2 regions of the Hydrogenophaga sp. R2 genome follow, and region 2 is predicted to be linked to the other one. Evidence: predicted binding sites of a transcription regulator. Region 2 holds the regulator's gene; the other holds the start of a gene.

What was found. Region 2 encodes sigma-54, which starts transcription at its own class of promoters, with help from an activator protein. Its sites were predicted from a motif close to TGGCANGNAANCTGCTTT; they were not measured.
Region 1: WD026_RS11610 (ammonium transporter) is a predicted target of sigma-54. The motif match lies at 2,361-2,378, and genes of this name have one in related genera.

What each region holds. Positions count from the first base shown of each region.
Region 1 is NZ_JBBHZN010000003.1:60,558-66,141, reverse strand. It holds gene WD026_RS11620 (GMC family oxidoreductase) at 1-580, shown strand, start outside; gene WD026_RS11615 (hypothetical protein) at 602-946, opposite strand; gene WD026_RS11610 (ammonium transporter) at 950-2,230, opposite strand; gene WD026_RS11605 (sulfite exporter TauE/SafE family protein) at 2,612-3,376, shown strand; gene mrdA (penicillin-binding protein 2) at 3,392-5,335, opposite strand; gene mreD (rod shape-determining protein MreD) at 5,337-5,584, opposite strand, start outside.
Region 2 is NZ_JBBHZN010000003.1:412,813-418,396, reverse strand. It holds gene WD026_RS13300 (THUMP domain-containing class I SAM-dependent RNA methyltransferase) at 1-1,257, opposite strand, end outside; gene rpoN (RNA polymerase factor sigma-54) at 1,254-2,864, opposite strand; gene lptB (LPS export ABC transporter ATP-binding protein) at 2,881-3,639, opposite strand; gene lptA (lipopolysaccharide transport periplasmic protein LptA) at 3,636-4,277, opposite strand; gene WD026_RS13280 (thiol:disulfide interchange protein DsbA/DsbL) at 4,390-5,028, opposite strand; gene WD026_RS13275 (SPOR domain-containing protein) at 5,100-5,584, opposite strand, start outside.

The DNA of each region.
Region 1 (5,584 bases), 350 kb from region 2:
CGGTGCCTTCACCCGCAGCTCGCCCGACCAGCCGTACCCGAACATCCAGTACCACGTGCAGCCGCTCAGCCTGGATGCCTTCGGCGAGCCGCTGCACCGCTTCCCGGCCTTCACCGCCAGCGTGTGCAACCTCAACCCCACCAGCCGGGGCCATGTGCACATCACCAGCGCGCGCTTCGAGGACGCGCCGGCCATTGCGCCCAACTACCTCAGCACGCCGGAAGACCGCCAGGTGGCGGCCGACAGCCTGCGGGTGACGCGGCGCATCGTGTCGCAGCCGGCGCTGGCCCCTTACAAGCCCGAAGAGTTCAAGCCCGGCGTGCAGTACCAGACCGACGAGGAACTGGCCCGCCTGGCCGGCGACATCGCCAGCACCATCTTCCACCCGGTGGGCACCACCCGCATGGGCCGCGCCGACGACCCGATGGCGGTGGTGGACAGCCACCTGCGCGTGCGCGGCATCGCCGGTCTGCGCGTGGTGGATGCCGGCGTCATGCCGGTCATCACCAGCGGCAACACCAACAGCCCCACGCTGATGATGGCCGAGCGCGCTGCCCGCTGGATCATGGCCGGGCAGTGACGGCCCGGCACCGGCAAGGCGTCAGCGCAGCCGGCCGACGTACTTGCTGTCGGGCGACGCCGGCGTCTCGGGCGGCGGCGGTGCAGCCGGCACCTGCCCGGCGCGCAGCGTGTCGGCCGCCGCCTGCAGCAGCGGCCTGCGCGCCGGCTCGGCCCGGGCCTGCAGCGCGGCTTCCAGCTTCTCGGCCCAGGGCAGCAACTCGGCATGGCCGTCCACCTCGGCGGCGCGCCGGGCCACCCGCGCGATCTCGCGCGCGTAGTCGGCATTCACCGCCATCCATTCGGTGTCGGTCACCCGTCCGGTCTTGCGCCGCAGCAGCACGTGCAGATGCGCCGCGATGCCGAACAGATCGGTCGATCCGCTCATGGCTCAGTGCCCCAGCTGTTCGTTGTGCAGCGACAGGTCCAGCCCGGTGCGCTCCGCCCCTTCGCTCACCCGCAGCGCCACGAAGCGCGAGGTGACCCACAGCACCACGGTGGTCATGAGCACGCTGTAGCCCAGCACCGCCACGCAGGCGATCAGCTGGGCCGTCAGGCTGGCCTGCACGCCCGAAATGGCCGGGTCGGCCAGCAGGCCGGTGAGCACCGCGCCCACCAGACCGCCCACGCCGTGCACGCCGAACACATCGAGCGAGTCGTCGGCGCGCAGCATGCGCTTGAGCGCGGTGGCGCCCCAGTAGCAGGCCACGCCGGCCACCAGGCCGATCACCAGCGCGCCGCGCAGCGTCACGAAACCGGCCGCCGGCGTGATGGCCACCAGACCGGCCACCACGCCCGAACACAGGCCCAGCAGCGTGGCGCGCTTGCGGGCCAGCCATTCGGCCGCCATCCAGGCGATGGCACCGCTGGCCGCCGCCAGGTGCGTGACCGCCATGGCCAGACCGGCGCGACCGTCGGCCGCCAGCGCCGAGCCGGCGTTGAAGCCGAACCAGCCCACCCACAGCAGTCCGGTGCCGGCCATGGTCAGGCCCAGGTTGAAGGGCACGAAGGGTTCGCGGCCGTAGCCGCTGCGAGGGCCCAGGGCATACGCCACCACCAGCGCGGCGGCACCGGCGTTGATGTGCACCACCGCGCCGCCGGCAAAGTCCAGCGCGCCCAGCTGCGCCAGCCAGCCGCCCGGCTCCCACACCCAGTGGGCGATCGGCACGTACACCGCCAGCAGCCACAGCGCCGTGAACAGCAGCAGGGCCGCAAAGCGCATGCGCTCCACCAGCGCGCCCACCACCAGGGCGCAGGTGATGATGGCAAAGGTGAGCTGGAACATGGCGAACACCGACTCCGGCACATGCCGCGCCATGTGGCTCACGGCCACCTGCCCGGTGCTGCCCAGAAAGTCCAGCCCGGCAAAGCCGATGCGCTCCAGCCCGCCGATGAAGCCGCCGGCCGCACCCCCCGGGGTGAAGGCCAGGGAGTACGCCAGCGCAAACCACAGCACGCTGACCAGGGCCGCAATGCCCACCACGCTGGCCATGGTGTTGATCACGTTGAAGCGGCGCACCATGCCGCCATAGAACAGGGCGATGCCGGGCAGCGTCATGAGCAGCACCAGCGCGGTGCTCACCATCAGCCAGGCGGTGTCGGCCCCCTGCAGGGTGCTGGCCGCCACCAGCGCCGGCCCGGAGGCCTGTTCGGCAGCGGCGGGCAGGGACATGCCCAGGGAGGCCCAGAGGCCCGTCAGGGCTGCATGGCGGTGCGGCAGGCGGTGGAACGCGGGAAGGAACGGACGGGAAAAACGTCGAATCCGGTGCATCGGGCATACCTTTCGTAACAGGTAGGACCGCTCAGCATTTCCTGTGCCAATGCAGGGAAAGCCCGTATGCACTGTGCTGGTGCCATACCCTACAGTGCATGCACTCGCTGCCGCAGCACCTGCGGCGTACCGCGGGGGACCGAGGAGACAACCCAGTCCAACCAGAACACACCCGGATCAAGGTCCACAGAGACCGCCGGACGCATCCCAGCCGACCCGACCAGGTCGGCTTTTTTTTGGCCGACGCGGGCAGCGACAATCGCCGATTGCCCTGATCGACCCATGGAACTCCTGCTCATCTCCCTGGCCTCGCTGGCCGCCGGCTTCGTCGACTCCATCGTGGGCGGTGGCGGCCTGTTGCTGCTGCCCGCCCTGTTTGCCACCTTTCCGTCAGCCCACCCGGCCACCTTGCTGGGCGTGAACAAGAGCGCGTCGGTGTGGGGCACCATCTCGGCCACGGTGCAGTACGCCCGCCGGGTCGAGATGCCCTGGCATGCCTTGCTGCCGGCCGCCGGCCTGGCCTTTGCCGGCTCCATGCTGGGCGCCTGGGTGGTCACCCAGGTCTCGCCCGATTCGCTGCGGGCACTGCTGCCCCTGGTGCTGCTGGCGGTGCTGATCTACACCCTGGCCCGCAAGGACCTGGGCCGCGACCACGCGCCCCGCTTCAGCGGCCGGCGCGAAACGGCGGCGGCCTGCGTGCTGGGCGTGACCATCGGCTTCTACGACGGCTTCTTCGGCCCGGGCACCGGCAGCTTCCTGGTGTTCCTGTTCGTGCGCTGGCTGGGTTACGACTTCCTGCACGCCAGTGCCAGCGCCAAGCTGCTCAATGTGGCCTCCAACGTGGCGGCGCTGTCGCTGTTTGCCTGGAAGGGCCACATCTGGTGGCACTACGTGGTGGCGCTCGGTCTGGCCAACGTGGTGGGCAGCGTGCTGGGCACGCGCATGGCGCTCAAGCACGGCAGCGGTTTCGTGCGGGAGGCCTTCATCGTGGTGGTGTCGGCCCTGATCCTCAAGACCGGGTGGGACGCCTGGGTGCGCATGCCCTGACGTCCCGCGCCGCGGTCACTGTGGCGCCATCTCGCTGAGCTTGAGCGGCGTGCCCACCGGTGCACCGGCCTGGCCGGCCTGCACGGCGGCAATGTCCTGCGGGTTCGGGTAAAGGCCTGCGATCAGGTAGTCGAACACGCGGCGGGCGATGGGGGCGGCAGCGGCCGCGCCAAAGCCGGCGTTCTCCACCACCACGGCCAGCGCCACCCGGGGGGCCTCCACCGGCGCAAACGCCACGTACAGCGAGTGGTCGCGCTGGTGCTCTTCCAGCTTGCGGGCGTCGTATTTGTCTTTCTGGCCGATGGTCACCGCCTGGGCGGTGCCGGTCTTGCCACCGCTGGTGTACGGCGCACCGGCAAACACCCGGGTGGACGTGCCTTCGGTGGTCACCGCCTGCATGGCGCGCAGCACGGTGGCCACGTGTTCGGGCTTGTAGCCCAGGTTCACCGGCTCGGGCCGGGGAATGGGTGTGCGGTCGCCGGTGATCACGCTCTGCGTGGCCAGCGTGAGGTGCGGCTTGTGCTGCACGCCACCGTTGGCCAGCGTGGCCATGGCATGGGCCAGCTGCAGCATGGTGAAGTTGTTGTAGCCCTGGCCGATGCCCAGCGAGATGGTCTCGCCGGCGTACCAGCGCTGCTGTTCGGGCCGCTTGTAGGTGGCGCGTTTCCAGGCCTGGCTGGGCAGCACGCCGCGCACTTCGCCCTTGAGGTCGATGCCGGTGATCTGGCCGAAGCCCAGCGGCTTCATGAAGTCGTGCATGCGGTCCACGCCCATCTCGTTGGCCAGCGAGTAGTAATACACGTTGCTCGACTTGACGATGCTGCGGTGCATGTCCACCGCGCCCAGCCCGCCATCGCCGTGGCTGCGGAACCGGTGGTTGCCGAACATCCAGAAACCGGGGTCGTTGATGACGGTGCCGGCGCTGCGGGTCCCGGTCTCCAGCGCGGCCAGCGCCATGAAGGGCTTGTAGGTGGAGCCTGGCGGGTAGGTGCCCCGCAGGGCGCGGTTGAGCAGCGGCTTGTCGATCGACTCGTTGAGGCTGCGCCAGTTCTCCACATCGATGCCGTCGACGAACAGGTTGGGGTCGAAGGTGGGCTTGGAGACGAAGGCCAGCACCTCGCCGTTGCGCGGGTCGATGGCCACCAGCGCGCCGCGCCGCTCGCCGAACAGCTCTTCCACCAGTTTCTGCAGCTGCAGGTCGATGGAGAGCACCACCGTGTCGCCCGGCGTGGCGGCCGACGAGGCCAGCGACCGCACGGCGCGCCCGCCGGCCGAGGTTTCCACCCGCTCGAAGCCGGTGGCGCCGTGCAGCGTCTGTTCGTACTGCTGTTCCGCGCCGAGCTTGCCGATGTACTCGGTGCCGCGGTAGTTGGCCTGGTCCTCCTCGGGCCAGTCCGCCATCAGCTCCTTCTCGCGCTGGTTGATGCGTCCGATGTAGCCCACCACGTGGCTGGCCGCCTCGCCATTGGGGTACTGGCGCAGCAGGCGGGCCTTGACCTCGACGCCGGGAAAACGGAAACGCTGCGCGGCAAAGCGCGCCACTTCCTCGTCGGTCAGGCGGGTGCGGATGGGCAGCGAGTCGAAGCTCAGCGATTCCTCGCGCAGCCGCTTGAAGCGGCGCACGTCGCGCGGCTCGATGTGGACGATGCGGGACAGCCCGGCGATGGTGCCGTCCAGATCCTGCACCTTGGAGGGCGTGATCTCCAGCGTGTAGGCCGAGTAGTTGGTGGCCAGCACCCGACCGGATCGGTCGATGATCTGGCCCCGGTTGGGCACCACCGGCAGGATGGCAGTGCGGTTGCTCTCGGCCTGGGCCAGCAGCTCGTCGTGGCGCACCACCTGCAACCAGATCAGCCGGGTCGCGATCAGCCCGAAGGCCACTAGCACCGCCAGGCCGATGACCAGCACCCGGGTCCTGAACAGGGCCAGGTCGGACTCGACGTTGCGCAGCTCGGTCATGTCAGATCGGGCGGTTGTCGTCCGGGTCGGGCGCGCGGCGCTGCGGTGCCAGCAGCAGCACCGTCACCAGCGGCCACAGCAGGGCCTCGATGGCGGGCGAGAGGAAGTTCTCGATGCCGGGGAATGGATCGCCGGCGGCCATGCGCACCAGCCACTGCAGCACATTGGCCGCCACGAACAGCGGCAGCACCTGCAGCGCCTGTTGCGGCACGGCAAACCACAGCAGGCGCCGGTGCATGGCAATCGCGC
Region 2 (5,584 bases):
ACCGTTCCACAGCGGCACCCGGCGCGATTCCTTGAAGCGCATGCGCCCGGGCAGCTTGAGGTCGGGCGTGAGCAGCCAGGCGGTCCAGCCGGCGTAGTGGCCCTTCCAGTGCGCGGCCAGGCGTTCGAAGAATTCGGAGGCATCGGCGCCGTCGCTCATCTGCGCGCTTTCGCGGCCGTGCGGCTCGGCCGGGGCGGGCGCAGTGCGCGCACCCACGGTGAAGGTGCGCGGGGCACGCTGGCGCGCCCGCTCGGCCGCGTTCTGGCCGGCCACACCGGCGGCCGCAATGCGCTCGCCATAGGGCGGGTTGAGCAGCAGCACGCCGGGGCGGGTGGTGGGTGGCATGCGCTGCAGCGCGTCACCGCCGCGCAGATCGAGCGCGTGGGCCACACCGGCGCGCTCGGCGTTGCGCTGGGCAAAGTCGACCATGCGGAAGGACACGTCGCTGCCGAACACGATGGGGGCATGGCCTTCGGGCCACACCCGCTCTGCCTGCACCGCCTGATCCCGCAGGCCCTGCCACACATGGGACTGGTAGGGCAGCAGCTTCTCGAAGGCAAAGCGACGGTTCAAGCCCGGCGCGATGCGCAGCGCCATCTGCGCCGCCTCGATGGCCACGGTGCCGCTGCCGCAGCAGGGGTCGTACAGCGGATCGATGTCGTCCAGCGATGCGGCCGTGGCGCCGTTCCAGCCGGTGGCCGCGATCATGGCGGCGGCCAGGGTTTCCTTCAGCGGGGCATCGCCCTTGTCCTCGCGCCAGCCGCGCTTGAACAACGGCTCGCCCGAGGTGTCGATGTAGAGCGTGACGGTGTCGGTGGTGAGGTGGGCATACAGGCGCACATCGGGCCAGGTGGTGTCCACGCTCGGGCGTTCGCCCCGCTTGGCACGAAAGCGGTCGCACACCGCGTCCTTGATCTTCAGCGCCGCGAAGTTCAGGCTGGTCAGCGGGCTGTGCTGCGCCGTGATTTCGACCTTGATGGTCTGCTTCGGCGTGAACCAGATCTCCCAGGCCACCTCGGACGCCGCGTTGTACAGGTCCTGTTCGCTGCGGTAGCCGCCATGCCAGAGCCGCACCAGCACCCGCTGGGCCAGCCGGCTGTGCAGGTTGAGCTGCAGCGCATCGCGCCACGAGGCCTGCAGCGACACACCGGCCCGCGCCTTGTAGACGCGCTCGGCGCCGGTGATGCGCTGCACCTCGTCGGCCAGGAAGTCCTCCACGCCGGCGGCGCAGGGCAGAAAGAGATGCAGTTGGTTCACAGGGATTTGCGTAGGTTCGCCGGGGCGATGCGCAGCGCCTCGCGGTACTTGGCCACCGTGCGGCGGGCACATTCGATGCCCTGCTCGCGCAGCAGGTCGGAGAGCTGGTTGTCCGACAGCGGCTTGCCCGGCTCTTCGGACGCGATGAACTGCTTGAGCAGCGCCCGCACCGCCGTGCTGGACGCATTGCCGCCGGTCTCGGTGCCCAGGCTGGAGCCGAAGAAGTACTTGAGTTCGTAGGTGCCGAACGGCGTGGCCATGTACTTGGCGGTGGTCACGCGGCTGATGGTGGATTCGTGCAGGCCCAGTTCGTCGGCGATCTCGCGCAGCACCAGCGGGCGCATGGCGAGTTCGCCGTGCATGAAGAAGTTGCGCTGCCGCTCCACGATGGCGCTGGAGACCCGCAGGATGGTGTCGAAGCGCTGCTGGATGTTCTTGATGAACCAGCGCGCTTCCTGCAGCCGCTGCTGCATGCCGGCATGGCCGGCGTCACCGCCGCCGCGGTTCTGCCGCAGCGCTCCGGCGTACACATCGTGCACCCGCAGGCGCGGCATGACCTCCGGATTGAGCGACACCTTGAAGCCGCGCCCGGCGCGCTCGACGATCACGTCGGGCACCACCACGTTGCGCTCCACGTCCACAAAACGGCGGCCCGGCTTGGGTTCCAGGCGCGAGATGAGGGCGAGTGCCCCGCGCACGGTGTCGTCATCGGCGCCGGTGAGGGCGCACAGGCGCTTGATGTCGCGCTTGGCCATGAGCTCCAGCGGGTGCCCGACGATGGCCAGCGCGGCACGGGCCACCGGCGTGTTGCGCTGCTCCAGGATCTGCAGGCGCAGGCATTCGGCCAGGTTGCGGGCCCCCACGCCGGTGGGCTCCATGTGCTGCAGCCACTGCAGGGCAATGGCCAGGCGCTGGGTGGTGGCTTCCTGCAGGGCCAGGGCCGCATCGGCATTGACCGCCGTGTCGGTGCCTTCCAGGTGCATCAGGCCCAGAGCGAGCGAGGGCAGGTCTTCGTCCAGGTAGCCGTCGTCGTTGAGCGACTCGATCAGGTACACCAGCGCCCGCAGGTCTTCTTCGGAGATGCGCAGGCAGCGGGCCTGGTCGTGCAGAAACGCCTGCAGCGTGACCGGGATGCTGGCCAGGTCGGCGGCGCTGGCGGTGTCGTCGTCGCCGTCGTTGCGCTGGCGGGCCGGGGCATCACCGCCCCACTCGCTGTCGTCGGCCACGATGTCCACCGTGCCGTCGCCCTCCCAGCTTTCCTCCACCGGGGTGGCGCCGTCCAGGCGGGCTTCGAGATCGACCTCCGAGCTCTCGGTGCCCGCGTCGGTGCCCGGGCCGGCGGTGTCAGGCAGGCGGTCGGCGCCGGGCGCCAGCAAGGTGTCGGCGATCTGCTCACCGGCGCTCACCGGGGCGTCGGTCTGCTCGATGCCGAAGGCCTCGCGCTCTGCGGTGTCGTCGGAACGCTCCAGGAACGGGTTCTCGTCGAGCATCTGCTCGACCTCCTGCGCCATCTCCAGCGTGGAGAGCTGCAGCAGGCGGATGGACTGCTGCAGCTGGGGCGTGAGCGCCAGATGCTGCGAGACCCGGAGCGACAGTCCTTGCTTCATCGCGTGGGGGCCATCTTTACATCCGGAAGTGTTCGCCGAGGTAGACCCGGCGCACGTCCGCGTTCTCCACGATCTCGGCCGGCGTGCCGCTGGTCAGCACATGCCCGTCGTTGATGATGTAGGCCCGGTCGCAGATGCCCAGCGTCTCGCGCACGTTGTGGTCGGTGATCAGCACACCGATGCCGCGCGAGCGCAGGAAACCGATGATGCGCTGGATCTCGATGACGGCGATCGGGTCGATGCCGGCAAAGGGCTCGTCGAGCAGGATGAAGCGCGGGTTGGTGGCCAGCGCGCGGGCGATCTCGACCCGGCGGCGTTCACCGCCGGACAGCGCCGGGGCGGGCGAATCGCGCAGGTGGTCCACATGCAGCTCCTGCAGCAGGGCATCCAGCCGCTGCTCCACCACCGCCCTGGACAGGGGCCGGCCATCGTCGTCCTCCTGCAGCTCCAGCACGGCACGCACGTTGTCGGCCACCGACAGCTTGCGGAAGATGGAGGCTTCCTGCGGCAGGTAGCCCAGGCCCAGCCGCGCGCGGCGGTGGATGGGCTGGCGCTCGATGGACTGGCCGTCCAGCAGGATCTGCCCGCCATCGGACCGCAGCAGCCCCACCAGCATGTAGAACGAGGTGGTCTTGCCGGCGCCGTTGGGCCCCAGCAGGCCCACCACTTCGCCCTTGAACACGGCCAGGGACACATCCTTCACCACCAGCCGGCTGCCGTAGGACTTCTTGAGGCCCTTGGCCTCGAGCCGGCTGACCTGGGCATTGGCGGTCAAGGACGGCCTCCCTCGATCTGGCGGCTGGGTTGCAGCGTGGCGCCGTCGGCCGGCGGACGGGCAGCCGGCGCCTGACCGGCCGGAGCGGGTTTGGGGTTCGGGGTGAGCATGGCCCGCACGCGGCCGGACGGGTTGCCCGGACCGCGGGCCGCCTCGCCGCCGTCCACGGTGAACACGTCGGTGGTGTTGTTGTAGACGATGACGTTGCCCAGGGTCTCGTCGTTGAGCTGGGTGCCCTTGTAGCGGCGCATGACGGCGTCACCGGTGAACTTGACGGTGTCGGCGCGGCTGTCGTAATCGATGCGTTGGGCCTCGCCTTCGATGAATTCGTCCACGCCCTCGCGCTTCTGGCGGAAGAACGCCCGTTGACCGGTGGCCACGCCGAACTGGTTGCCGGCGGTGTCCTGCCGCACCTCCACCCGGGCACCGCGGATGACGATGGTGCCCTTGGTGATGATCACGTTGCCGGTGAAGACGCTGGTCTGGCGGGCGTCGTCGTAGCGCAGGGCGTCGGCCTCGGCATTCATGGGCTTGTCGCGGTCGGCTTTTTCGGCATGGGCCGTCGGCGCGCTGCACAGGGCCGCCAGCAGGCACCAGGCCGGCAGGCGGGACAAGCTCGAAAAGGGGAATGCAGGCATGGTCGTCCAGGGCACGAAACTTGCATGCATTGTAACGACGAGGCCCCGTCGAAACGGGGCCCCGCGAGAGAGAAAAAGGCAGGGCTTCAGGCCTTGCAAAAAAGGCAGGGCTTCAGGCCTTGCGGACCTCGGCGATCAGTGCGCTGGCCACCGTCAGGGTGCGGGGACCCTGGCCGCTGATGTAGTAGCGGCCGGCCACGCCCATGGCGGGCGTGCCTTCCACCGCATAGGCCTCCTGCAGCGAGGCGGCCTGCTGGGCCTTGGTGCCGATGGCGGCCGAGTTGAAGATCTCGGTGAACCGGGCGCGGTCCAGACCCTGCTTGACCACCCAGTCGGTGATGGGGCCGGCCGTGGTCAGCGGCAGGCGCTGGCCGTGGATGGCCTCGAACACCTTGGCGTGCAAGGCCTTGACCTGGTCCATGGCTTCCAGGGTGTAGTACAGGCGCTGCATGGGCACGAAGGCCGGGCTGAAGGCCACCGGGACGCGGCGCACCGTCACATAAGCGGGCTGGCGGGCGATCCACTCCTCGAAGGCGGGCTCGAAGTTGGCGCAGTGGATGCAGCTGTAGGCGAAGAACTCCACCACCTCGACCTGGCTGGGCGGCGCCTGCACAGGGGCCGGCTTGGCCAGGCGCTGGTAATCGGTGCCTTCCTTGGGCGCGACGCGCTGGGCGAAGGCCGGCAGGGCGGTTCCGGTCAGGGTGACGGCACCGGCGGCCAGGAGGGAACGGGAGAAATCACGGCGTTGCATGCGTTGGGGCTCCTGAAGGGAATGGCGTTTGGGCGGGGTTGGCCGGACAAAAGTTCCCGGGTGGCCGCTCGTCAGCGCTGGACGCGCACCAGGGCCGACTCCACCCCGTTCACATTGAGCTGCTCCTGGGTGAGTTCGGCCAGGGCTTTCTGGGTGAACGGACCGACGCGCACGCGGTACACGGTGCGGCCGTTCTGCTCGCGTTCGCTGACCTGGGCGTCGATGCCCATCATGGCCAGCTTGGCGCGCTGGGTCTCGGCGTCTTCGGGGGTGCGGAAGGCCCCGGCCTGCACGAAGTAGTTGAACGGGTCCAGACCGGGTGCGGCGGCCGCCGTGGGCGGGGTGGCGGCACCGGCGGCGGGCGCCTGACCGGTGCGCTGCTGCATCAGGTCGCCCAGCGGGTCGGCCGGGGTCTTGCCAGCGGCCGGGGCGGTGGCGGGCGCCGGCAGGGGCTTGCCGTCGGCGGGCGGGACCGACACCGTGCCGGCCGCCGTGTCGCCCGTGGCCGGTGCGGCCGGCGCAGGGGCTGCACCCGGCGTGCGGGTGGCCGCGGCGT